Linked DNA regions of Mucilaginibacter paludis DSM 18603. The protein of the gene in region 2 binds, or shares a complex with, the protein of the main gene of each other region. Links are inferred from orthologs where the notes say so. Each region holds a gene or a part of one and is shown on either strand. Other genes may lie near its edges. The genes, in order: MUCPA_RS00900 and uvrB.

What was found.
Region 1: the proteins of uvrB (region 2) and MUCPA_RS00900 are in contact, whole or in part, in a crystal structure (PDB 7EGT), measured with the Thermus thermophilus proteins. The link is inferred for Mucilaginibacter paludis DSM 18603 from one-to-one orthologs. Residues at the interface, in WP_096411307.1 of Thermus thermophilus: Glu23, Leu25, Arg26, Asp27, Gly28, Glu29, Arg30, Phe31, Arg55, Glu326, Asp327, Phe328, Glu379, Ser382, Gln383, His398, Gly400, Arg401; in WP_096412145.1 of Thermus thermophilus: His654, Arg656, Phe657, Gln666, Asp668, Glu669, Lys680, Arg681, Leu682, Ser683, Lys685, Tyr686, Ala687.

What each region holds. Positions count from the first base shown.
Region 1 is NZ_CM001403.1:226,572-238,784, reverse strand. What follows is about bases 2,878-5,875. They hold MUCPA_RS00900 (ATP-dependent helicase), read right to left. Parts: upstream 5,516-5,875; coding sequence 3,239-5,515; downstream 2,878-3,238. In the rest of the region: MUCPA_RS00920 (hypothetical protein), read right to left, coding at 1-567; MUCPA_RS00915 (SusC/RagA family TonB-linked outer membrane protein), read right to left, coding at 998-1,579; MUCPA_RS00910 (hypothetical protein), read right to left, coding at 1,862-2,659; MUCPA_RS00890 (exonuclease domain-containing protein), read right to left, coding at 6,373-7,743; MUCPA_RS00885 (cysteine hydrolase family protein), read right to left, coding at 7,905-8,468; MUCPA_RS00880 (hypothetical protein), read right to left, coding at 8,492-8,713; MUCPA_RS00875 (MFS transporter), read right to left, coding at 8,866-10,092; MUCPA_RS00870 (TetR/AcrR family transcriptional regulator), read right to left, coding at 10,155-10,772; MUCPA_RS36765 (ATP-binding response regulator), read right to left, coding at 11,462-12,213. UniProt on the Escherichia coli protein: A helicase with DNA-dependent ATPase activity. Unwinds DNA duplexes with 3'-5' polarity. Translocates on single-stranded DNA with 3'-5' polarity. Initiates unwinding more efficiently from a nicked substrate than double-stranded DNA.
Region 2 is NZ_CM001403.1:3,511,989-3,524,145, forward strand. Bases 3,057-5,998 are described here. They hold uvrB (excinuclease ABC subunit UvrB), read right to left. Parts: upstream 5,571-5,998; coding sequence 3,543-5,570; downstream 3,057-3,542. Other genes in these bases: MUCPA_RS38675 (hypothetical protein), read right to left, coding at 3,057-3,281; ppnP (pyrimidine/purine nucleoside phosphorylase), read right to left, coding at 5,819-5,998. In the rest of the region: MUCPA_RS14830 (glycosyltransferase family protein), read right to left, coding at 1-1,439; MUCPA_RS14835 (hypothetical protein), read right to left, coding at 1,509-1,799; MUCPA_RS14840 (hypothetical protein), read right to left, coding at 1,802-2,050; more of MUCPA_RS38675, read right to left, coding at 2,439-3,056; more of ppnP, read right to left, coding at 5,999-6,118; ltrA (group II intron reverse transcriptase/maturase), read right to left, coding at 6,425-7,789; MUCPA_RS14865 (Ada metal-binding domain-containing protein), read right to left, coding at 8,651-8,911; MUCPA_RS14870 (2OG-Fe(II) oxygenase), read right to left, coding at 8,913-9,626; MUCPA_RS14875 (bifunctional helix-turn-helix domain-containing protein/methylated-DNA--[protein]-cysteine S-methyltransferase), read right to left, coding at 9,639-10,487; MUCPA_RS14880 (M20/M25/M40 family metallo-hydrolase), read right to left, coding at 10,928-12,157. UniProt on the Escherichia coli protein: The UvrABC repair system catalyzes the recognition and processing of DNA lesions. A damage recognition complex composed of 2 UvrA and 2 UvrB subunits scans DNA for abnormalities.

The DNA.
Region 1 (12,213 bases), 3.3 Mb from region 2 along the record:
ATTTAAAAACAGGTTTAAGTGTAAGGCTATTTTGGTGGTAAAATCCTTGCTTCCGTCCGCTATAATGTTATTTACCTGCACGTTAATTTCCAGGTTATCGTTCAAGTCAAATTCAGCGGGGATATGGCCTCCTGCCCCTGTTACATAAGTCCCTTTTAATATAACTGGAAAATCTGTACCGTTAGTTTGGGTAAATATGGTTGTAGTTTTTACTTCGGTATAATCGCCTTTGGGTATACTAATGCTTGATAGGCTTGGCACAAGCGAAAAAAGATCCACATTAGTTAAATTTGAAGAAGAATATTCCACTGGCATGCCGCCTCTTTTTGCACTCATCCGGAATTTGGTAATACTGGCTATTCCCCAATTCCAGCTAAATGCCTGGCCGCCTGTTGCCCCATTGGTTGCACCTGCTGAGGCAAAGGTAAATGATGGATTATCTGATTGCAGTACGAAGTTGAGCTGCGGATCGCTGGCGGAACTTGCTACATTCGTTTTTTTACATGCTGTTAATGCTACGCAAAAAACAAAGGCAACAACTCCAAAATGTAAAAGAGTCCTTTTCACTTTGCTGTCGGTTAATTAATAGTATAATTAGAGTAACAAATATAATATAATTTTTAAATTGTGCAATGCGAATTTACTATTGTATAGTAATGTGTTAGCCCCAATTTAGCTCAACACCAGCCATGCATTTGTACTCTCACCTGTTACTCTTTTGGAAATAATATTTCGCTTGCCGGGCTATAGCTACTAACATGTGCTATTCCGCTATATATCCAATCTATGTCTTGCTGTGTGTGGGTAACTTATATGTAAACAAACTGTTCGCGACTGATTAGTCATTTTTAAGGCATCTCATTCATCATGTAGCCATCATTAATTAGAAAAGGATATCAAGTTGCCTGCCGAAGCAACAACCGATACCCTTTTTCCTGGATGCATATTGGCGATGTGGACTTTTTTTCAGTTAAAGTCCCATCAACTTATAGTCTTTTTATTGAGGCTTATAACCTTTCGGATATGTTCCGTCTTTCATGTGAATCTCCACTACACCATCCTGCGCATCGTTCCCGTATTTTTTAATCCCGGCGCCGTCCGAAATTACATTCATAGATTGAATAGATGCCGGATCTATTTTCTTTAAAAAGGACGTATCCTGGCTTTCCGACTTCAGTATCACCTTATCAAACGAGAACACAACATACAAAGGTTTGCGCACTTTCAAATCCGCCTGCGCTACGGTATTTTTAATCACTAATTGCTTGGGGAATTTGCCGTCTTTCATGTTGATCTCAACTACACCGTATTTTGCATCGCTCCCATATTTTTTGATGGCGGTGCTATCTTTAATCACAGTCATGGATTGAATAAATGCCGGATCTATCTTGTTTAAAACAGAAGTATCCTGACTGGTCGACTTCATGATAATCTTGCCAGACGAAAATACAACATACAGGGGCTTCCGCGTCAATGGCTTACTTGTAGTGGTTGAGTCTTTACCTGGATGTATGCGAACCTGTGCGCTTAAAGCCATGTAATTTAATAAGAGTAGGATTGTTAAACAGGTAGTTTTCATGTTTTTAATTGTTAGTGGTTAATGTTTATTTAAACTAAGTTTTTAGTTATTTGGGTTAAAATAGATCCTTATATGAGCAGTTTTATGTTTTCAATTCTTAATGGGGTAAGGGTAAATATTAATTGGTAATGCTAATGTATAACTAATACTTTAGTTATACAACTAAAATGTTAAAATAAAAGCATATCCCTAATCACTATTTAAATCAGGCGCCATTGGATTAATGGCAGGGTTATTTCAAACATTAACCGGCCTATGGTCGGCTAAGAGTGGGTAGTATAGTTAGTCAATAGTATTGGTTAGATGGGCTGTTTCGTCGCTGTAGATGGTCTGATCCATGGAATAGTAGGCCATACCAAGCCCGGTAATAATAGTTTGGCTAAGCCAACTGCTCAAGCCACCTAATCCGTAGCTAACGCCAAGAGGCGCTAACAATAGCAATAATATAAAAACGGCACCGGTATATATCATCATGAATAACTTTTTCTTTGGCGTTTTCCAAGGCTTTTTGCTAAAGTAGTTTGCGGCAAATATCAGCGTGATAAATGCCGGGCAGGCTAAACCATTGCTAATAATGGCTATTTTAATGTAAAGGTAAAAGGCCCTAAAGCTATTGGCTATGGTATGGTTATTGATTAATAAAACAATGATAGGTGATGCCAATATACCGGTGAGCCATGCTTTTAAGGCATACTTAAAGTTTCTAAACAAGTCGTTTTCAGGGTCATCGTTCAGTATGTGAAAAAAAAGCCCAATGAGTAACGCGAGGCTGATAAAGAAAAATCTTGCCGGCAAATAATCAATATAACCGCTCCGGTAATTTGGCCCCTCGTATTTTAATTTGATAACCCTGTAAATAGATAACACAAGGCCCGCAACACCGGCAGTTACCGCAACTCCAAATATATCTTTCTTGTGTTGTAATTTTCGCAGCAGCCTTGCCGGCCCCTGTTTGTAACGGAATGGATTTTTGATGAAGATATTATTGGCCTTCATTTCCGGCCATACCTTCCAGATCACCCAGGCCGCCACCAAAGTTGTTGCCACAATTTCAATACAAATTTTGATATAACTGTTCATTGAGGGCCCTTGGGTGATAGCCATCAAAAATAAGGAAGGTTACGAGTTAAAAAAGGGGAGAGGTATAAAATTTGGCCGGTGGGAAATTGAATTTAATGATGATGCTTTATGATTGATTATTCATTTAATGATTAATTTAGCTCATGCGAATGTTTATGCTGTTTTTGTTGATGGGTTTAGCAGGATGCCAATCTGCTGCCGAAAAAAAACGCGAACAAAAACTTCGGGACACTATCGAACTGCTCCGAAAGAAGGCTGACTTTAAACCCCTTGAGAAATCAGAAGCGTACCATTTTATTAATCAGTATTTTCTTCCGCAATTTGATTAATTATGGCTATATACCATAAACTCAATAACTGAAATGATAACCAGTAATAGCCATGTTGAGAAAAATATCCAGACAACTTTTTTAATGCTCGATTTTCCCTTATAGTAAAGTGTTAAATAATATAAGGTTAGTAAAACACCAGCAATTGCAATTAAGCTTTTTAATACCACCATCAACTTAAAAAAGACTTTCTTGTAAACTTACCAAATTGTTGAACTATACTAATTCCCCGATTTTATTTTCAGCCCTTTTAAACAATCCTCAACTTGGCAAACTTCAATAACAGCTGCTTCTGCCCAACTTCTTTAAAAAATATCGTCGCTTTAATATCCGGTTTATTGCCGTCTAAGGTTAATACCTTACCAAAACCAAAACGTTCGTGCTCCACTTCCATGCCAACCTGCAAGCCCGATGTATCACTCGGCGCGAAGCCGGGGGTTGGTACGTGCGCTTTAGCTAAAATCGAAGTTGTTTTAATATTGGTTGCCGGTGTGGCCGCTTTTGGTTTGCTAAAAGTATCCTTTGTTGCCCATGCGCTGCGTTCATCCTCAAAGAAGGGGTTGCCTGCAGGCGCTTTCTTGGCAGTAAAATCAAGCTCCAGGTATTGGGCGTCTATTTCGTCTAAAAAGCGGCTTGGCTCGCAGTTAATTAGGGTGCCAAACTTAAAGCGCGATGTGGCGTAGCTTATGGTAAGCTTACTTTCGGCGCGGGTAACGGCTACGTAAAATAAGCGGCGTTCCTCTTCCAGGTCGGTACGCGAGTTGAGCGACATTTGCGACGGGAATAGGTTTTCTTCCAGGCCCACCACAAATACCTGCGGAAATTCAAGCCCTTTTGACGAGTGGATCGTCATTAATGATACCGTATCCGCATCCTTGTTTTTATCCTTATCGTCGTTAGTCAGCAAGGCAACGTCCTGCATAAAAATATCCAGCCCTTTTTCTTCCAGGTCTTCCCGTTCCGAAAACTCTTTGATACCGTTCAGCAACTCCTGTATGTTCTCGTAACGGTTCAGTCCCTCTACCGATTTATCCTCGTAAAGGTCTTTCAGCAAACCCGAGTGCTGGGCAATATACAAAGCAGAGTCGTAGGCCGACATGGTTTTGGTGATCACCTGGAAACTCTGGATCATCATCCCGAAATTGGCAACCGTATTGGCTGTCCGGCTATCCAAAAACTGAGTCGGGTTAACAATCGCTTCCCAGGGGCTAATGTTATTTTGTCCCGCGCTCACAATAATCCGGTCAACCGTAGTATCGCCAATACCACGTTTAGGGTAATTAATCACCCTTTTCAAGGCCTCCTCGTCGTTCGGGTTAAAAGTTAAGCGGAAGTAGGATATTAAATCCTTAATTTCTTTACGCTGATAAAAGGAGAGGCCTCCATATATTTTGTAAGGAATGTTAAGCTTACGCAAACCTTCTTCCATCGATCTGGATTGTGCGTTGGTGCGGTACAAAATAGCAAAATCATTCCATTTCATGCCCTTGTTGGCATGGTCCTGAAAAATCGCCTCGGCGGTCATCTTGCCTTCCTCATTATCGCTAAAGGCGCGCATCACCTTAATTTTATCGCCGGCTTCCTTTTCCGAAAATACGTTCTTCTTCAGCTGCTCTTTGTTGTTAGAGATAATGCTGTTGGCAACATTCACAATATTTTGCGTAGATCGGTAATTCTGCTCCAGCTTAAACACCTTCAAGTCCGGGTAATCCTTCTCAAAGTTCAAGATGTTCTGGATATTGGCTCCGCGGAAAGCGTAAATACTCTGTGCATCATCACCCACCACGCAAATGTTCTGGTTAATAGAGGCCAGTTTCTTCACAATCAGGTATTGCGAAAAGTTGGTATCCTGGTACTCATCCACCATCAGGTATTTAAACTTGTTCTGGTATTTATAAAGTACGTCGTTATGGGTTTTTAGCAGTTCGTTGGTTTTGTACAACAAGTCGTCAAAATCCATTGCACCGGCCCTAAAGCAGCGGTTCACATAGTTTTCATAGATCTTTCCTAACTGCCCGCGCCCGCTCGAAAAATCATCCGCCTGTATATCCGGGTTTTGCTGATATTCCTGCCACGATACCAGGTTGTTTTTTGAAGCCGATATGCGGCTCATTACAAAATTCTGGTTGTACAGCTTATCATCCAGGCTCATCTCCTTAATAATGGCACGCAATACGCTTTTGCTATCGTCGGTATCGTAAATGGTAAAGTTGCTTGGGTAGCCAATCTTGTCGGCCTCAACCCGTAATATCTTGGCGAAAACCGAGTGAAAGGTGCCCATCCAAATATTTTTGGCATCGGGGCCGGCCACGTGCATAATCCGCTCCCGCATTTCGCGCGCCGCTTTGTTGGTAAAAGTAAGTACCAGTATGTTAAACGAGTCTACACCTTTTTGTACCAGGTGGGCCACTCTATAAGTAATAACCCTTGTTTTGCCCGAACCGGCACCCGCTATAATCATCACCGGGCCTTCGGTTTGTAATACCGCCTGTTGTTGCGAAGGATTTAATCCCTTTAAATAATCCAAAATCTTCTCCTCTTTTCTGTTGCCGCGAAATTAAGGTTTTGCTTGCAGATTTTTACCGGTGTGGATATTTTGTTGGCCAAGGGCGGTTGGATAGAGCAAAACTTGCGTTAACGTTTTTATAAAATAATAAACCTGATTATTGCGTAAAATTAAAATTGGGGCGTTGCCTTCGGCCCAGACTTTCCGTTCCAAGTCCTCGCTCCGCTCCGGGCTCACTGCAATCCTTAACGCAGTATTACGGAACTTTATTCAAAACACTTGAGGATCAGTGTAAAGTTAAGAGTACTTAGTCTGGCGTTTTGAGGCAAAATTCCTGGCTAAGTAACAGACCAGGCCAACCGGAAAAAAATACGGATGACGTTTGAAACCTGTAGATTACTAAGCGCTGAAAGAAAAGTGCGCAAAAGCCCAACTGCACGCCGGGCCGGGAGCTGGCCTGTGGGCGGAAGGATGGGGCAGTCCAAAGCCCCCTCTAAACAGCGGAGCTCTCATGCACACCAAATGCAAACACAGTGCATAATCTCCCCCGGTAGGGGAGACTTTCCTACCGGGGAGGGTTGGGTGGGGCTTCTTCACGCGGCGATTGAGCGTGCCGATGTTCTAAATTAAGAGCTACTGATTATTAACGCAAAATAAGCAGATTGACAATCAGCGCAACCGATATGCTGCATACTTATCGCGCGCAAAAGATGGCTCCTCCCGTCGGGATGACATGATGGAGGGTGGTATGGTGCTGTAAATAAATAACTTAACAACGCGTCATTATAGGTATTAATGACTTTGACTAAACGATAACCGGCATTTTATCGTCGACACGACATTGTCTTTTTGGAATAAGGTTGATCAAAAGAATTGAGCTATAAGCTAAACTCCAGCTTCCGGTCCGGGTAACTGATGGCGTAGTTGGCTACCAGGCTTTTAATATAGCTGTTGCCGGGGTAAGGGGTGATGAGGCTTTTGATTGATGATAGGCCATTATCGGTAACGGTACTGTTGCTGATATAGCCCATGCCGTAAAATTCGCCATTCTCTATCAGGATGCAACTGTATTCATCATCGTGCCGGCCCTTATCGCGTATAGCAAAAGTTGATAAAGCCGCCTTGAGGTGCGTGGTAGCTTTGTTAACTCGGCTGTTATAACGTTTAGGTGTTTCGGTAACCTGGCAGGCGCAGGGTTTGGTTAAGTTACGCGGACAAGGCTGATCGTTTTTCTGGATAAAACACAGTTTAGGGCACAGGTCAAAATCCGCTATCAACTGGTTTAGCAAGCCATAACCCTCCAGCAGGGAATTACAGGTATATAAGGGCGCCGAATATTTAGTCCATTTATTAATAACCAAGCGCAGGTAACCGCGTTGATCTTCGTATTGATAAAGGCCATAGGTATGCTCATGCCTTTTTTGCGCGCGGTTGTATTTAGGCCATAGCCGTTTAATTTCAACGGTTTCTAATATAAAGGCCAATAGCTCGGTTCCGCAGGTTTGGTGCGTTATCTGGTGAATGTTTTTTAAAAATTCCTGCTTTTGCAGGTCGGCCCGGTTGTTGGTAAAATGGCTCTTTACCCTTTTTTTTAGGCTCTTGGCTTTCCCTACATAAACTACCTTGCCTTTGGCATCATGAAAATAATACACTCCCGGTGCATCGGGCAGGGTTTCAATATGCTGTTGCGGCAGGTTTGGCGGTAGGGATGATTCTTTACTGCGCTGTTTTAAAGTGTGTGTAATGTGCCCTTCTTTATCGTTAAGCAACATCATGCTAAACAACTTTGCCGTGGCATCAGCATCGCCCATGGCCCGGTGCCGCGCGCTGTTATCAATGCCCATATGCCCGCAAAATTTACCCAGGCTATAGGAGGGGAGCCCCGGAAATATTTTGCGCCCCAGCCTAACCGTGCATAATTTAGGGCTCTGCAAATCATACCCGGAAGCCATCAGGTGGTGCTTCACAAAAGAATAATCAAAATTGACGTTGTGAGCCACAAAAGTGCAGGGCTCCAATATTTCATAAACATGTTGCGCTATACTACTAAACGGCGGCGCATTTTTTACCATATCGTTATCTATACCCGTTAACACCTGTATGTGCATGGGTATGAGCATACCAGGGTTAATTAAGGTTTCAAAGCGGTTGGTAATGGTATGGCCATCATGTATAATAATGGCAATCTCCGTAATACCGTGTGCGCTGGCATGCCCCCCTGTGGTTTCAATATCTACAATAGCGTACATGGATATATTTGCTTGTTATGCAAATATATAAAAAATGCTAATTTATTTAGTTTATTTAGCAAAAGCTTGCAAAATAAGAAATATAAACCTTGTTTTTAAGAAAGGAGTCTTATATTCGGATCTTAACACATTTTGCTCATTTAACTATGGCGCAGCATGGTTTATAACTGCTGCCATTCTTCCAGTCTAATCACTTCGGCCTGGCGCGGGAAAACCTTAGTTGTAAGTACCCGGTGTACCTCTTCATCACCATCGGCACAACAGTCGGCCAATACCGTGATACGATAATCTTTATCTGCGGCTTCGCGTAAGGTTGATAATACTACACCGCTGGTGGCAATACCGGTTAATATGATGTGCTGCGTGCCGAAGGCTCTTAAAATCACTTCGAGATCGCTGCCTGTGAACGCGCTTACCCTGCGTTTTACAACGGTTACTTCGCCGGGTTGCGGAGCAATATCGTTCGGGATTTTCATAAACTGGGCGATATCAACAGTGCCAAATCTGGCTTTGCTGGCTGCAAAACTTTTATTATTCATGCTGATTTCTGGTGCGCCCTCTCTAAAACCAATGGTTACAAAAATAACCGGTATTTTTTTTGTCCTGGCATGGGCGATGGCCTCAGCCACGTTTTGCGTCAGGGATTTCGCGTCCGGAAGCATGCCAATTATTCCGGCCTGCATGTCCATTATCAAAAGGGCAGTGTTTTGTGTTTTTTGTTCCATTTTATTATCTCTTATAATGGTGTTCAATTTTTTTCTTTATGTGAAAATCCTTTAGCCGACATGATGCTTATGCCTGCAAAGCCGGCAAAAAAAGGCACAAGCGATAAGGTACGGTCAAAAGCAACCTGACTAACCTTGAAAAGTACGTAACCCACCACCAGGTTAAATAAAGCCCATAATACATTGACTACCGGCGAAGATAGGCCTCCTACCCGGCGGTTTTGAAAAAGGAGTAGGAAAGTCATCGCCCGAGATCCCATTGACAAAATGCGGTACAAAGTTGGCTAAAAACATACCGGCGCAAAAGCCGCCTAAATAATGACACCATTCCATAATAAGCTGTTTAATAATTTAAGTGAGTTATGTATAGTTAAATATGCTGATTCGTTTTTACCGGCTAATTTTTCACAGGTTTGTTTAACAGATACCTGGTAAATGTAATGGCTATAATCAATGCAAGTATTCCCTGGCAAAGCATCGTAAGCGGGGCCGAAATTCTTTGCGAAATAGTTCCGGTTAGCAAGCTCCCCAGGGGCAGCATTCCAAAATAAGCCATGGCAACATAGCTCATTACACGGCCCCGCATGTTAGATGCTGCTTCCATCTGTATAATGGTGATGCCCGCTGTCATCGGCATCAATGAGCCAAAACCTATTAACGTTGCAAACGGCATGGCGGCAGGGAAATAACTGATGCGCGAAAACATGATCAGCCCGATACCTAAAACTGCTATGCTGCCTAATAAGATGATTGTGAGCCGGTCGGTATTTTTTACCGAAGCCATAAAAAAACTACCGGCAATGGCCCCCAAACCTACAAAGCTGCTGATATACCCGAAGGTGGCTGCATTGCCTTTAAATATCACCTTGGCAAAAACCGGCAACATGGTATCATAAGGTAAAACAAACAGGCTTAAAAAAATAAGCAACAGCATAATGATACCTATAATAGGAGTTTGCCTGAGATATACAAAGCCCTCTGCCAGTTCGGATGTGACGTTCTTTTTGACTGGCGATGGGATGAATTTGGGGAATTTCATGAGCAATAAGGATGTAATTACCGCTAAAAAGCTTACCGCGTTTAAAGAAAAACATAGGCCTGCGCCAAAGGTCTGCAAAACAATACCCGATAAGGCTGGCCCTACCATTCGCGCCATATTTACCATAGCCGAATTGAGCGCGAGCGCGTTAGGCAGGTCTTCCTTATTGTTCACCATCTCATGTATCATCGGTTGCCTGGCCGGTACGTCAAACGCGTTAATTATCCCTAATACAACACTGAGCAGCAATATTTCCCAAATCACATAATGGTTGGTTAATATTAATACGGCTAACAATGTTGCTTGTACCATCGAAGCTGCTTGCGTAATCAGCAATATTTTATAGCGGCTATACCTATCTGATACGATGCCACCCAGTAGCGAAAGCAAGAAAGATGGAAACTGTTGGGCAAACACAGCCAGCCCCAGCATAAAAGCCGAATGCGTTAGCGAATAGATTACCCAGCTTACGGCTGTGCGTTGCATCCAGGTGCCAATTTGTGAAACGGATTGGCCACCAAAAAACAAGGCATAATTGTAGTTTCGGAAAGCGCGGAAAATACTGGTTGTGTTTTTTTTGTCCATTCAATGTTTGCGTGAATAATTTGACGTTATTTGTCAAAACGTCAAAAAAGCCTTAAATTTTTTTACTTCTTTATTCCGTGCATAATCACGTGCGATAATGCAGCAACCGCAGGCTCAATCGCTTCTAAATTATTTTCAATCACGAGTTCGCGCTTTAAGCCGTGTAAACTACTTAGCAGTACAAAAATGATCATCTCTTGCTTTTTTTCGTCCATAACTTGCAGTTCGCCTTCTTCAATTCCATCGTTTAAAATCTGTTTTAATAAGGCGCCCTCTTGTTGCATAATCAGGTTATGATGCACTATTTTAGTTTGATTAAACTGCGACATGGCATCTGCATCCATCCCTACATCAAGGGTTTTGTAAAAAGGCCTTTTTTCGCCTACTATCTTAAACTTGGCCAGGCAAAAGGCATTTATTTTTTGTTCAACGGTGGTTGCTTTATTAACAGCGCGGGCCATTGCGCCAAGCATTTCCTTAATTTCGATAGCAATTACAGCATCAAATATTTCATCTTTACTTTTGTAATAATAGTAAATTGAACTACGGCCTTTACCAATAGCCTTGGCCACATCGTCCATAGTTACTTTATAAAGCCCATGTATCTGGAAAAGACGCTTAGCAGCCTGCAGAATTTGCTCTTGCACTAAATCTTCTTTTGAGGGATTGCTAATGGCCATTGATGCTTTTTGTTAATACTTAAAGCAAATGTAGAAATTTATCTGACATTTGGATGAATTATGTTGAAAAGTTTACAAAAGCTTGTTGACTCTTCACCTTAATTTAATAACCGCGTTATTTGTTGGAAAAGTTACTACTGTTATTATAGGCTACTGCTATTGTACTTAAATGGCTCTTTCTGCTTGTCTATTCGTCAAGATAGTTTTTTGTTTTTCAGTTTAGTTTTGCAAAATCATGATTACCTTAATGAAATGTGCATAGGAGGAATCAAAATGGGAAGTGATTTTTATCCGTTTTTCTTATCGGTAAGTTATTATGCGCTACGCGGCTATGTCACCTGAAAATAAAAATCAGCTAAACAAATGTTCGATTCTACGTCCGGAACCAATGTCAGATTTAATAATACTAAAAAAAATTAGGGGAGGAGAGGGCAGGGGATATTCAATCTGTGATTGAATATTAAAAACTAAGCTTCAATAAGATGGGCGGGTATCTGTCACTTTTTAATCCGGTAAAATTTCCTGGTGCACTTGTAACAGATAAAATGCATTAATGGAAGCCAGGGGAATACATAAGCCACGAATGGGCTTCTTGGAATACGTGCCAGGGCAATTGAGCCGCAAAAGGGGACTTTTTTTGGGTAATTGTTTCGTAATCAGGTGGTTTGAGCTCATTTGATAATTCCATTTTAAATTTCAATAAAAAGGGGGACTAATTTTTCGTAAGTAAGTGGTTTAACAATAAATTCTTTCACGGATTTATAGGTGTAAGCTTTAATTTTTTCGATAGGATCAATTGACGAAGAGACGATGATAACACAAAAGTCGGCTGAATACTCTTCCAGTCTTTTTAGAAAAGTCCAGCCATCAATTTCGGGCATGTTGATATCTAAAAATATAAGATCTGGTTTGTTTGAATAGATATAATCCAATGCATTTTGAGGTTTATCAAAAGCTTTTATAACTGCTTTTTTGTTGTGTTTTGAAATAATCATTTTGTGCATCATATTCATCAGCGGGTCGTCATCAACGAGTACGATGTGGTCGCTCACCAGTTTTTCATATTTCGTAATTTCTTCTGAATGGACCGTTGGGGCTACTAAATTATTAAGGGTAGCAATAATATTATTTAGTTTTTCAGCCTGGGTATAAATATTTTGCAATAACTCTTTTATTTTTATTCCATAACCGAACTTTTCCTGTGCGTAATTGTCGAAATTTGCTAAACTGAGGATATTGCTTATCGGCGCCCGTAATTCATGAGAAGCAAACCGAGAGTAATAATTGGTCGGCAAAATTCCGTTGTGTTGGCAAAGGACTTGTAAAAAAAGACAAACTGCATAGGGTGTATCGTTGTTTAGTGTTAATGAGATAAACAGAATTTGAGTTTTTAAGGGGAATTGCGCCATTTTTTTAATTAAACTCAGATCTGCCATTACCG
Region 2 (12,157 bases):
CCCTTAAATATTTGTGTTAACTGGTCGGTAAGCATTTGGTTCTGGCTGTTTCTGAACGACAGGAACAGATCCGGAACAACTAAGATGATCAGGCAGATGCCTCCTGTAATGTACAAGGCTATCAGCAGCTTTTTAAATAAAGGCGCTTTATCTTTGGTGGCGATCACTTCGTTAACCGCTAAAAAGGCTAATACAGGGAAGCACAGCATCGCGACAGCCAAAATAGAATCAACCGCCCTGAATTTATTGTATAGCGGGAAGTAGTTAAAGAAAAGATCGGACAGGAAAGGTAAGTTTTTACCGAATGAAAGGAATACGGTGAGCAGTACCGCACCCAGCAACCACCATTTGATGCGGTTTTTTACAATGATCAACCCCAAAACAAACAGGAAGAATATTACTGCGCCGTAGTAGTTTGGCCCCTCGGTAAAGGGTTTATCACCCCAATAAAGGCCCAATTGCTGCGAGAAGTTAACCGCCTGCGTCGGGTCCACGCCTTTGTCTATCAGAACCTTGGCTACCTTTGAGTCTTCTCCGGCAGTGGTGCTGCTGCTGCCACCATATACGTTCGGTACTAAAAAGGTAAGGCATTCGGCAACGCCCTGGCTATACTCGTATGTATAATCCCTTGCTAAACCATTACTTGGCTCCTTGGTGTTTTGTGTAAGGTTTGATTGCCCACGGATGGTATCTTTTCCATACTCGTAAGTACTCCATAATGAGGATGCGTTAACACCGATGGCCAATAAAGTGGCAAGTGCTAAATATCCTATGGATTTAAAAAATGTAGCTGTTGTTTTCCCTTTAATAGCGTGGTAAAGTTCAATACCAACCAAAATCATGATAGCGAACATCAGATAATAGGTCATCTGGATATGATTCGCCCTAATCTCCATCGCCAGAAAGAATGCGGTTAATGCGGCGCCCAAAAGGTACTTACCCCGTAAAGCTAAGATAATACCGGCTAAAATTGGCGCAAAAAAAGCGATGGCAAACGATTGGTTTGAATGCCCCGCAACCAGCAATATAATATTGTATGATGAAAATGTGAAGGCAATTGCGCCCGCAGCAGCCAGCCAGGGATTCAGTTTTAATACGCAAAGTAACAGGTACGACCCTAACAACAGCAATAATACTGTATCAACTGGGTTAGGAAATATCGATTTGATTGTGCTGATGATATGGCTGGTAATATTGGCGGAATAAGGTGCCCATATTTGAAAGGTAGGCATACCGCCTAAAACCTGGTTGGTCCATAGGATGGTGGTATCCTTGGCACGATAGTCCATAATTTCTTTTTGGGTGGACTGTGCCCGCGTAACGTCATTTTGCCCCAGTGCTTTACCCTTAAATGCGGGTGTAAAATAAACAAAGCAGATTGCGAAAAAAATTCCAACAATGGCCAAGTGAATGCCATTTTGTTTAAACCAATTGTTCATTAATGTGAGATATGATTTTCAAAAATAGGAAATTGAGCGAGAATTGAAACTATTAGTTGTATTAGATTGTTAACAACGTTGCGCGCCGCTCCTCAATGCAAAAAATAGCAACGCCATTCCGGCTATGCTGATCAGGTAAGCAATGATACGTATTTTATCGTATTCCTCGCGCTCGCGGCGTAATTTGTAGATATTGTATAAAGCAAGCAGGCCTATTACAACCCAGAAAAACCAATTGATCTGGGTGCATTCCGCAAAAAACTGCATGCCTAAAACCAGCACGATGTAGTTGGTAGTGATGAGGAAGAATGACTCGGGTGTACCGAAATGTTTGCGTTTATATAGCCCTTCGGGAAGCATAATTACTTTATTTCTTCGTAATCAATATAATCACCTTCCGAATCGGGAATAGAACTTTTGGTTTGGGGGATTTTATCAACTCTTACTGAGCCATCTGTATGGCGTGGGCGCGGCTGGCTATATTGCTGCTGGCTATGTTGCTGTGCCTTATTAACCAAGCCCTGGAAAAGCATCGGCAATACCAAACGTATAAGCAGGCGTATAATGTAATACACACAGGCCAGAATAACTAAAAATTCGACTACAAACATTGTTAATACTTATAAAAGAAGTACAAATATATAAGTTAATAACGATAAAAATGTTTGCTTATGATAGGCGTGAAATTTTCGATGGAAATCTTTTTAAACCCTCACCTGATAAATTTAAAAACAGCGCAGTGATATCCAAAGCACATTGTGACCTTGCACGCGAAGAAGATTTCTCCCTACGGTCGAAATGACAATGTTTAAGATACCCCAAAAATGTCATTTCGAACGAGGAACGAGAGAAATCTTCTGCAACAGAAGGGCAACCGGGCGCATTTCTATAGCAGACATATCCCGGCATAAAGGATTTCTACCACTGGTCGAAATGTTTTTTTTAAGGATTGACGATTTTGTTTAAGAAGTTACCTTAAAGTAGTGATCCCGGAAGCTATTAGTGTTTTGCCAGTGTAAGCTCAACCCAGAAATCGGTCGGCTGCGCCATATCTCCAAATTGTTGCTGTCCGCCGCCCTCACCACCACCTCTGTGACCACCGCCGCCTCTGTGGCCGCCGCCACCGCCCATGCCTCCCATACCACCACCGCCGCCCATTCCGCCGCCGCCGCCAATACCGCCGCCTTCCATACCGCCTCTCCGATCGCCGTTTGCACCGCTGGGGCGCTCTATCCCGTTGATGGATATGTTAATGGCAAGTTCGTTCTCTTTCTTTTTGTTGGGTTTTAAGTAAAGCATTTTTAGCGGGATGGCAGTTTCATAAACCAGGTTATGTTTGTCGTCAAAATTAATGGCGGCCTTAAAACCGTAGGTGTTTGATGTGGTGATCACATCGCTCTCCACATCCTTAAAACCTGCTACCCTGATGCTGGTCGACTCGATAAGCGAAGGACGTTTTACATCGTCGCCATCTTCCGGGCTGGGGCGGCTCATCAACGCCGCTTTATCAGGTATGGGATAGGTCATGCTGTAAACTTTATGCTTTTTGCCTTCGCCGTTTACCGATATGGTAATGCCGCCAGCCATTATTTTGCGTTTAAGCTGCCTGTCGGATACAAAGGCTACCACATAAAGCATGGTATCATCATTGGCAATAGCGTAATTCAGTTTAGTTTTAGGGTCATATAACGCCAGGGAATCGCCCCACTCAGTCATCCTGCCATCAATGGTGATATTGGCAGGCGCCTTTTGCATAGTTGGGGTTTTCTCTTGTGCATTTGCCTGTAAGGCGATGCCCGAAAATAAAGATAGGATGAATGCGTATTTGATAATGCTTACCATTGCCTGATGTGGTTTTAAATAACGCAACAACAATAACCAGCTTAAATGAATTTTTGATGAAATTATACCGCCAAAGCCTATGTAGACAAACTTGTTACAGTTAATGTGCGAATGTGAGTAAATGTGCGAATGAGTAAGTATGCAAATGTGCAAGTGAATCAAGGCGCTTTCGATCCACAACTCAAGATACCGACTCAAGACTCTCCCGACTCAGAACTCAAGGCTCCCGGCTCAGGACTCAGAACTCAAAACACTCCCGGCTCAGGAAAACTTCTCTTCCATCATTTTTTCGAGTGCAAACATCTCATCGCGCAGCTTGGCTGCCAGTAAAAAGTCCATGCCTTTGGCTGCTGCCAGCATTTCTTTTTTAGTGTTCTCGATAGATTTTTTGAGTTCGGGTTTGCTCATGTACTGCACAATAGGATCGGCAGCCAGAGTAGCTGCGGTGTTCTCCACATAAGCATATTGTACGCCGCCCTTAAAATCAACCACGGATGTTTGCTCTATAATGGCCTCGCGCGATTTGCCTACCGTTATCGGCGTAATGCCATGTTCCAGGTTATAGGCAATCTGGATATCGCGCCTGCGGTTGGTTTCGTCCATTGTTATGCGCATCGAATCAGTAATTTTATCGGCATACATAATTACGCGCCCCCTGTCGTTACGGGCCGCGCGGCCAATGGTTTGGATAAGCGATCGCTCTGACCGCAGGAAACCTTCTTTATCAGCATCTAAAATAGCCACTAAGGATACCTCCGGTAAATCAAGCCCTTCCCTTAACAGGTTGATGCCTATCAGCACATCAAACTCGCCTAAGCGCAGGCCGCGCAATATTTCAACCCGTTGCAGGGTTTTTACTTCCGAGTGGATGTAGCGGCACTTAATACCCAACTTATCCATGTATTTGGCCAGTTCTTCGGCCATGCGCTTGGTTAGGGTGGTTACCAGGATGCGGTCGCCTAACTTAATGGTTTTATCAACCTCATCCAGTAAATCATCTACCTGGTTAATCACCGGGCGTACCTCAATCACCGGGTCCAGCAGGCCTGTTGGCCTTATCACCTGTTCTACTACCACGCCGCCCGATTTTTCCAGCTCAAAATCGCCTGGGGTGGCACTTACGTATACGGTTTGCGGCGCCAGCCTTTCAAATTCCTGAAAGTTGAGGGGGCGATTATCCAAAGCAGCAGGCAAACGGAAACCATATTCTACCAGCGATATTTTGCGCGACCTGTCGCCGCCGTACATCGCCCTGATTTGCGGAACGGTAACGTGGCTCTCGTCAATCACCATCAAATAATCGTCGGGGAAGTAATCCAGCAGGCAAAAGGGGCGTGCGCCGGGCTTCCGTCCATCAAAAAAGCGCGAATAGTTTTCAATACCGGAGCAATAACCCAGTTCGCGGATCATTTCCAGGTCGTAGTTAACCCTTTCTTCTAACCGTTTGGCCTCTAAAAAGCGCCCATCATCAATAAATTGCTTTTTACGGGTTTCCAGCTCTTCCTGGATCTCCCATACCGATTGCTGGAACCGCTCGCGAGGGGCCACATACAGATTGGCGGGGTAAACCACCATATTCTGCATTTTCTCGATGGTTTTTCCGGTTGTTGGGTCAAAGGTGCTCAGCTCTTCAATATCATCGCCAAAAAAAGAAACCCGGTAGGCGTAGTCCATGTTGGCGGGCCAGATATCTACAATATCGCCTTTTACCCTAAAGTTACCCCGCCTGAAATCGGCGGTGGTGCGTGCATATAAAATTTCAACCAGGCGGTGTAAAAACGCGTTACGGCTAACACGTGTACCTACAGCAAATTTGAAAACCGAGTTGGCAAAATCTTCGGGGTTACCCATACCGTAAATGCACGAAATGGATGATACCACAATGATATCTCTCCGGCCCGACATTAATGACGAGGTTGTCCTGATCCGGAGTTTTTCAATCTCCTCGTTAATCTGTAAATCCTTTTCTATATAAGTATTTGAAGAGGGGATAAAAGCCTCAGGCTGATAATAATCGTAATAAGAAACGAAATAATTAACCGAATTTTCGGGAAAGAACTGCTTAAACTCGCCATACAACTGCGCGGCAAGCGTTTTGTTATGGCTTAAAATGAGCGTTGGCTTTTGAGTTTGCTCAATAATGTTGGCAACGGTAAATGTTTTGCCCGATCCGGTAACACCCAACAGCGTTTGGTAATTATCGCCATTATTGATCCCCTGTACCAGTTGCCTGATCGCTTCTGGTTGGTCGCCGGTAGGTTTATATTGAGATGTGATCTTAAAATCCATAAGATATCAAAAATACGAAAATTGATGTGCAATAAAAAAGGGGAACCAACCCGTGGCTCCCCCTAAATCAAACCTTATCAAACACCAGTAAACTGATGTCGTTTATAAATACGCCCCGGTATGCAGAATAGTTTTAACTCCTGTTTTTTTGACATAATGATGATGGGAGGGTGTGTTAGAAGCAAGAGGCAAGAAACAGGAGGTAAGAAAGAAGAGGCAAGAAGCAGGCTATGCGCTTGCTTTACTTGTTACCCGTAATAACAAAGATAGGATACATCCTGATTGCAGCTTACATCGAAAGATTGATTGGCGGCTATGGCAAATGTTTCTTGCGAATGGTAAGCCTTCCATTCGGCGCCGGGCAACTTTACATTTAACTCTCCCGAAATAATAACCATTAACTCGGGGGATGCGGTGCCAAAGGTGTACTGGCCGGGCTTCATTACGCCAACGGTAGCTTTTCCTTTATCGGTTTCAAGGCCCAGGCTTTGAACTTTTCCGTCAAAATAACTATTGTGCGCAACCTGGCTGGTTTCTGTTATACTCATGTTTTTATTTTATGCTGATATTGTTTATACTGTTTTATTGATTTTTAATACCAAAATATATCCATCATGTCATCCCGACGTGAGGAGGGATCTTCTAAAAGCGTTAAGTATGCATCGTATTAGGTGCGCTGATTATCAATGTGCTGTTTTACTCCGACAATCAGTATTCTTAACTTAGGTCATCGGCCCGGTAGAGTAGAGCGGGAAAGTAAAGCACTTTCCCGACTCCCTCGTCAATCCGTACGTGCGGTTTTCCCGCATACGGCTTTCCTAAAAACTTCGTCATCAGCATTCACAGTTGAACCGTCAGAAAGCGTATTTTGTTGGGTCTATTAGTCCTTTCTTTTGAACCAAGGCCTCAAAAGCTCTTTGTCTGTAAAGCTTACACTTTCTTTGGCTCTTGCGGTTGTAGTAGCGATTGAGCTTTTCGTGAAGATAATTTCGTAACCGACGTTTGCTCACCTGTACGTAGCTGACTCCTTTTATGATATAGTAGTTCAGCCATCCCCGGATACGACTATTAAGCTCTTCTACTATTTCACTTGCCGGACTATGACCGTGCTTTTTCAGATATTCACTTAACCCACTCCGCAATCGCTGCTCTGATTTTTTGCTCGGAGATATATTCCAGTAGCGTCCATTTCTGGACACCAGGCTCTTGTCGTACCGGATCGTGTGCCCCAGGAAGCTGAAAGGCGCCTGTTCCGATTGGATTTGTTTGCTCTTGAGTTCATTCAAGGTCAATCCCATCTTCCCCAGTATCATTTTCAGTCTGTCAAGTACTTCCTTAGGTATGACCTTCCCCATCAGTACGAAATCGTCCGCGTATCTGACTATCGATACGCCCATCCTGCTAAATATACTTTCCGGTTTTGTTACTATCCGGTCCAGTAGATGTAGATAGATATTAGACAGCAACGGTGATATCACGCCGCCTTGTGGGGTGCCAAACTCATTTTTCTTCCCGCCCTTAAACTGTCCGTCCTCAAATACAGGCACTTTCAGCCACATGCTGATCAGTCTTAGTATCCTTGGATCGCTGATCCTCTCTTTGAGCGTTTTTAGCAGTTTATCATGCGGGATCGTGTCGAAATACTTGCTTAAGTCTGCATCAAATACTTCCGTCTTCCCTGCCTGCAAATGCCCCTTGATCGCTGTCATCGCATCCTTTGAACTCCGCCCAGGCCTGAACCCGTGCGAAACTTCTTTAAAGTCTGCTTCGAATATCGGCTCAAGGATCATTTTACATACCGTCTGGGCTATCCTGTCTTTTACCGTGGGTATGCCTAAGGGCCGTTCCCCGCCATTGGCCTTCGGGATCATCACCCGTTTTACTGCTTCCGGACGGTAGGTTTGCTTTCGTAATTCTTCTCCCAGTGTGTGCAGGTAGGTTTCTACGCCTCCCCGTTCTACATCTGATATCCGGATTCCGTCTATTCCGGCTACGCCGTCATTGGCTTTAACCTGTTTCCACGCTGCCCTTAGCATATACGGTATGAACAGCTTATCATACAGCACATAAAACTTGTACTTCCGCTCCTGCTTGGCTTTCTGATATAGTTTCCCCCGGAGTGTTTCTACTCTTTCCGCATCCGGGATCTCACGCCGCCGTCTTTTAAACAGCTCGCCCTGCTTCCCTTCTGCTTCGACCTTCTTATGATTTGTTACCATCAATTTTGTCCGTTTTTGTTCTCTTGGAAACCTTATTCATAGTAATGCCCCTTCGCTACTCCCGCTTTTACCTTTTCGGGACTCAAACACTACTATGGACATATCCGACTCCCTCGGCAATATGCCGACATGCATATCCCGTTAGGGTCTCCCACGTTCATGCGCTACCTTCGTCCTGCACGCAACACCATTCTACTCCGGGTATCTGACAGTGTTCTTATTGCCGTTATTCCCACTGTCATGGCAGGTTTAAGCAAATGAGGGTGCTTGACCGATATCCTTTGGCGTAACGAAGCCTTACTGGTGCAGCTTACAGAACCATCTCGCCTGAGCTTCACATTGTTCATTTCTTCCCAATGTGCCAGGCTTACTTCAACCCGAACGGCAAATTTGGTTGTAAGGCTCTTTCATCCTTTAGGTATTTAATTATTACTAATACGCACGCCTCGTGGCGCACCTCAATCGCCGCGGGAAGAAGCCCCACCCAACCCTCCCCGGTAGGGAGGGCTTAAAAAGTCTCCCCTACCGGGGGAGATTATGCACCTTGGTTTATTTTGGGTGTGCATGAGCGCTAACGCGGTTTAGAGGGGGCTTTGGACTGCCCGATCCTTCCTCCCACAGGCCAGCTCCCGGCCCGGCGTGCAGTCGGGCTTTTGCCTGTGCTCCAATAATTACCGAAGTTTCAAACCTCATCCCTATTTTTTTCCGGCCGTCCGGGTTCGTTACTCATTGGTACTAAGCCCTGTTAAAAAATCATGACCATCGGCTTCGCTATTTTGTATGATAGTTTTTCTCCGTACCATCAATTTAAGTTCAATAAAAGCATAATGGACGGCATTTCAAAACAAAAATTACAAATTTTTAAGCTTTGGCTTTCCATAACCGGTATTCACCTTTCATACAATGCCCGCAAGGCCGGTAGCCTGCGCACACAGCTTCCACCTCCGACGAAAAGAATACCCGGTTTGCCGCTTTCATCCGCTTGCCCGATTTGCAGTTCAATTTACCGTATATTTTCAACTTCCGGTTTCCGCCTAAAGTTATCATCCCTGCATCAATCAACATCTTCAACTTACGGCTAATCTGGAGCGGTCTATTGCCTAATTGCTGGTGCGCTATCATTTTACGTTAAAGCATCGTGAAAAATAATACCTAAAGTATGTCTTATCCCGCTATGCACTTCGCTTACGCCGTGCTTCATATTCAGCCGGTAATATCCGCGAGCGCCTTTAATCGGCCTAAAATTGGTAGTGAACAACAGTAGATCACCTTTTGCCGGCTTCAATACCATTGCCTTGGTTTGCGCACGCGGTGTTTGCTGCGTTAATACAAATTCGCCGCCGGTATAATCCTTGCCCGGCTCGTTTAAAAACAACACCAGTTGGATAGGGAAAAACAGATCGCCATATAAGTCCTGGTGCAGGGTATTGTGGCCGCCCTCGCCGTATTTCAATAACAATACGGTGGGTTTGTTTTGCCCCTGAGCGCGGCAAAGCGCTTGTAGTTCTGCAAATTGATCAGGAAAAACAGCCTCCATATTCAACACTTTCATCCAATTATTTGCCAGGGGTGCCAGTTGCGAATAAACGGTTTCGCGGATGCTTTGAATCATCCCCGGCAAGGGATAGCTTAAATATTTGTATTCGCCCAAGCCAAAGCGGTATCGTTCCATCACTACTGTTTTACGGAACAGCTCCTTCTGGTCATATTTGCGTACCAGGTCATCACATTCCGCATCGCTTAATATCTGTGGCATTACCGCATAGCCACTATTGTTCATCTGCTGGTATATAGCTTCCCAATCGCATTTTTCAATCCGTTCAGTTATTGTTTCCATTTGATTGACCCGTTAAATTTCCGGATTGATCTGAGCCGCTTCCCAGCCTATCATGGCCGCTTTGCGTGTGCTACCCCAATGGTATTGGCCAAACTCGCCTGTGGACCGGATAATGCGGTGACAGGGAATTAAAAAGGCGACCGGGTTGGCGCCAACTGCCGAGCCTACCGCCCTTGAAGCGCCCAGGTTATCTATAGATTGTGCGATGGCCGAGTAGGTAGATAAATTACCCACCGGGATTTTCAACAAGGTTTCCCATACCTTTAACTGGAACGGCGTACCTTTTAAGTGGAGCTTAATCTGGTTCAGTTGGCTCCAGTCGCGGGTGAAAATGTACAGCGCGTTCTGTTGCATCATATCAACCACCTGGTGGTATTGCGCATTGGGGAACTGCTGCTGTAAATGGTTGAAAGCGGTTTGCTCATCATCGGCGAAAGCCATATAACAAATGCCTTTAGCGGTTGATGCCACAATCAAATTACCAAATGGGCTCTCGGCAAAGCTGTAATTGATGGATAGCTGCTCGCCGCCGTTTTTATATTCGCCGGGCGTCATCCCCTCGATGTTCATAAACAGATCGTGCAGGCGGCTGGTGCCGGAGAGGCCTGTTTCAAAGGCAGCATCAAACAAGGTTGATTGCTTATCTTTCAAGATGTTTTTGGCGTATTCAACACTCAGGTATTGCAGAAACTTTTTAGGGCTCACTCCCGCCCAGTCTTTAAACATCCGCTGAAAATGGAAGGGACTGAGATGCACCTTCTCGGCAACATCGTCTAAAGCTGGCTGTTTTTTAAAGTTGATTTTGATATAGTCAATTGCCTGGGCAATCCGGCTATAGTCGGTTAAGTTTTGCGTTTCCATTTTTCAAATATTGATATACAAAACTATAGATGGCCGGTGCCGTTAAGAACCCGTTTCTTGCGGAGTTAATATCACCGAACACGAAATCTTGTCACGTCAACGATAAAATTTCGGGCAGTTCTGAGCCAAATTAATCCATGTTATGTCAGAAATTGGCTCAGAACTCAGGGCAAAGGCATTAAAAAAGTAAAAGGAGGCACCTACGGAGCCAAAACAGGTTTAAGGCCTTTCCTATAAACAGGCGACTCCGCTGGAGTCAAAAACAAACCGTTAAAGAGCTCCAGTGGGAGCTTCCTGTTTAGGGAACAAAAAAGAAGTTTTGGCTCCGTAGGTGCCCCCTTGTTCAGTAGGTTTCCCTTTTTGCGTCAATAAAATCAAATGAACTTTTTTAATGCGTTGCCTTGACTCAAGACTCCAGACTAAGTACTCTTGACTTAATACTATTGCTCCAGTTTACCAACCCGTTTAGGCGTATCCTTCCCACTCACTATGCTGCGCGAGCTCAACGCTATAGCGCGGATGGTGGAGGTAATGTTACCGACATCCAAAGTTGAAAATTCATCTTTTACGGTATGATAAAGTTGATCGGTGTCTATCTGGTCGGTTGATATGGTATGTGCCGGTACGCCTAATTTAGCCAGGGATGCGTTATCGCTGCGGTAAAACAGGTTTTGTTCCGGGTATGGGTCGGGATAAAATTTAAATGGTGTGCCTGCCAGGTTACGTTGTAGTATCTTGCCAAAATCAGATCGTTCAAACCCGGTAATAAACGCGGAGTTCACCCCAAATTTAGATGCCTTGCCAATCATCTCGATATTAAACATCGCTACTACCTTATCGGCATTTACCTGTTTGGCAAAATAAGCCGAGCCGTATTCCCCAATTTCTTCGGCGGTAAAGGCTACAAATATCAGTGTACGACTGTTGTTTTTTAGTTTTTTGTAGTACTTGGCCAGGCTGATTACCGCCGTTGTGCCCGAGGCGTCGTCATCGGCGCCGTTGGCAATGCTATCACCTTGCATAGGCTTTAAAATTCCCAGGTGATCATAGTGTCCGCCAAATATCACATACTCTGCTTTCGCTTTTTTAGATCTACCGGGAATCATGCCCGCGATATTGAACAAAGGGAATTCTTCCGCTGTGCCGGTATAAGCTACCGAGAATGACTTGACTTCACTAAAATCGCCCTGTACAAATACGATGGCCCGCTCCTTATTAACCTGCTGGCTGATAACGCCGCTTTTAATCCGCTCATTGAGGCGATTAAAAGCAGCCGAAAAATGCGGATCAACCAGTACCAGCATTTTTTTTCCCGTTCTGAGGTAGGTACGATATTCGATCTCGAAATTTTTATCGGCGCTTACTTTTACAATTTGTACATCGCTGTTATTGGTCCAGTTTAATACGGGCAAACCCGATACGGTAAAGGCACTATCGGCAGGCATAACTTTTCCGTTGATGCTAACCATAGTTTTGGTTGGCTTAATCCGTGTTAAGCTGAAGTTTTGCCTGAAACCTTTATTACCCCGCAATGGAACAAGGCCGGCTTGCTTAAATTCTGCCTCAATAAATTTAGCAGCTTTTTCAATACCTGGTGTAAAGGTTGCCCGGCCTTCCATATCATCAGCCGACAAGGTTTTGATGATGCGTTCTACATCGCTTTGCTGAAT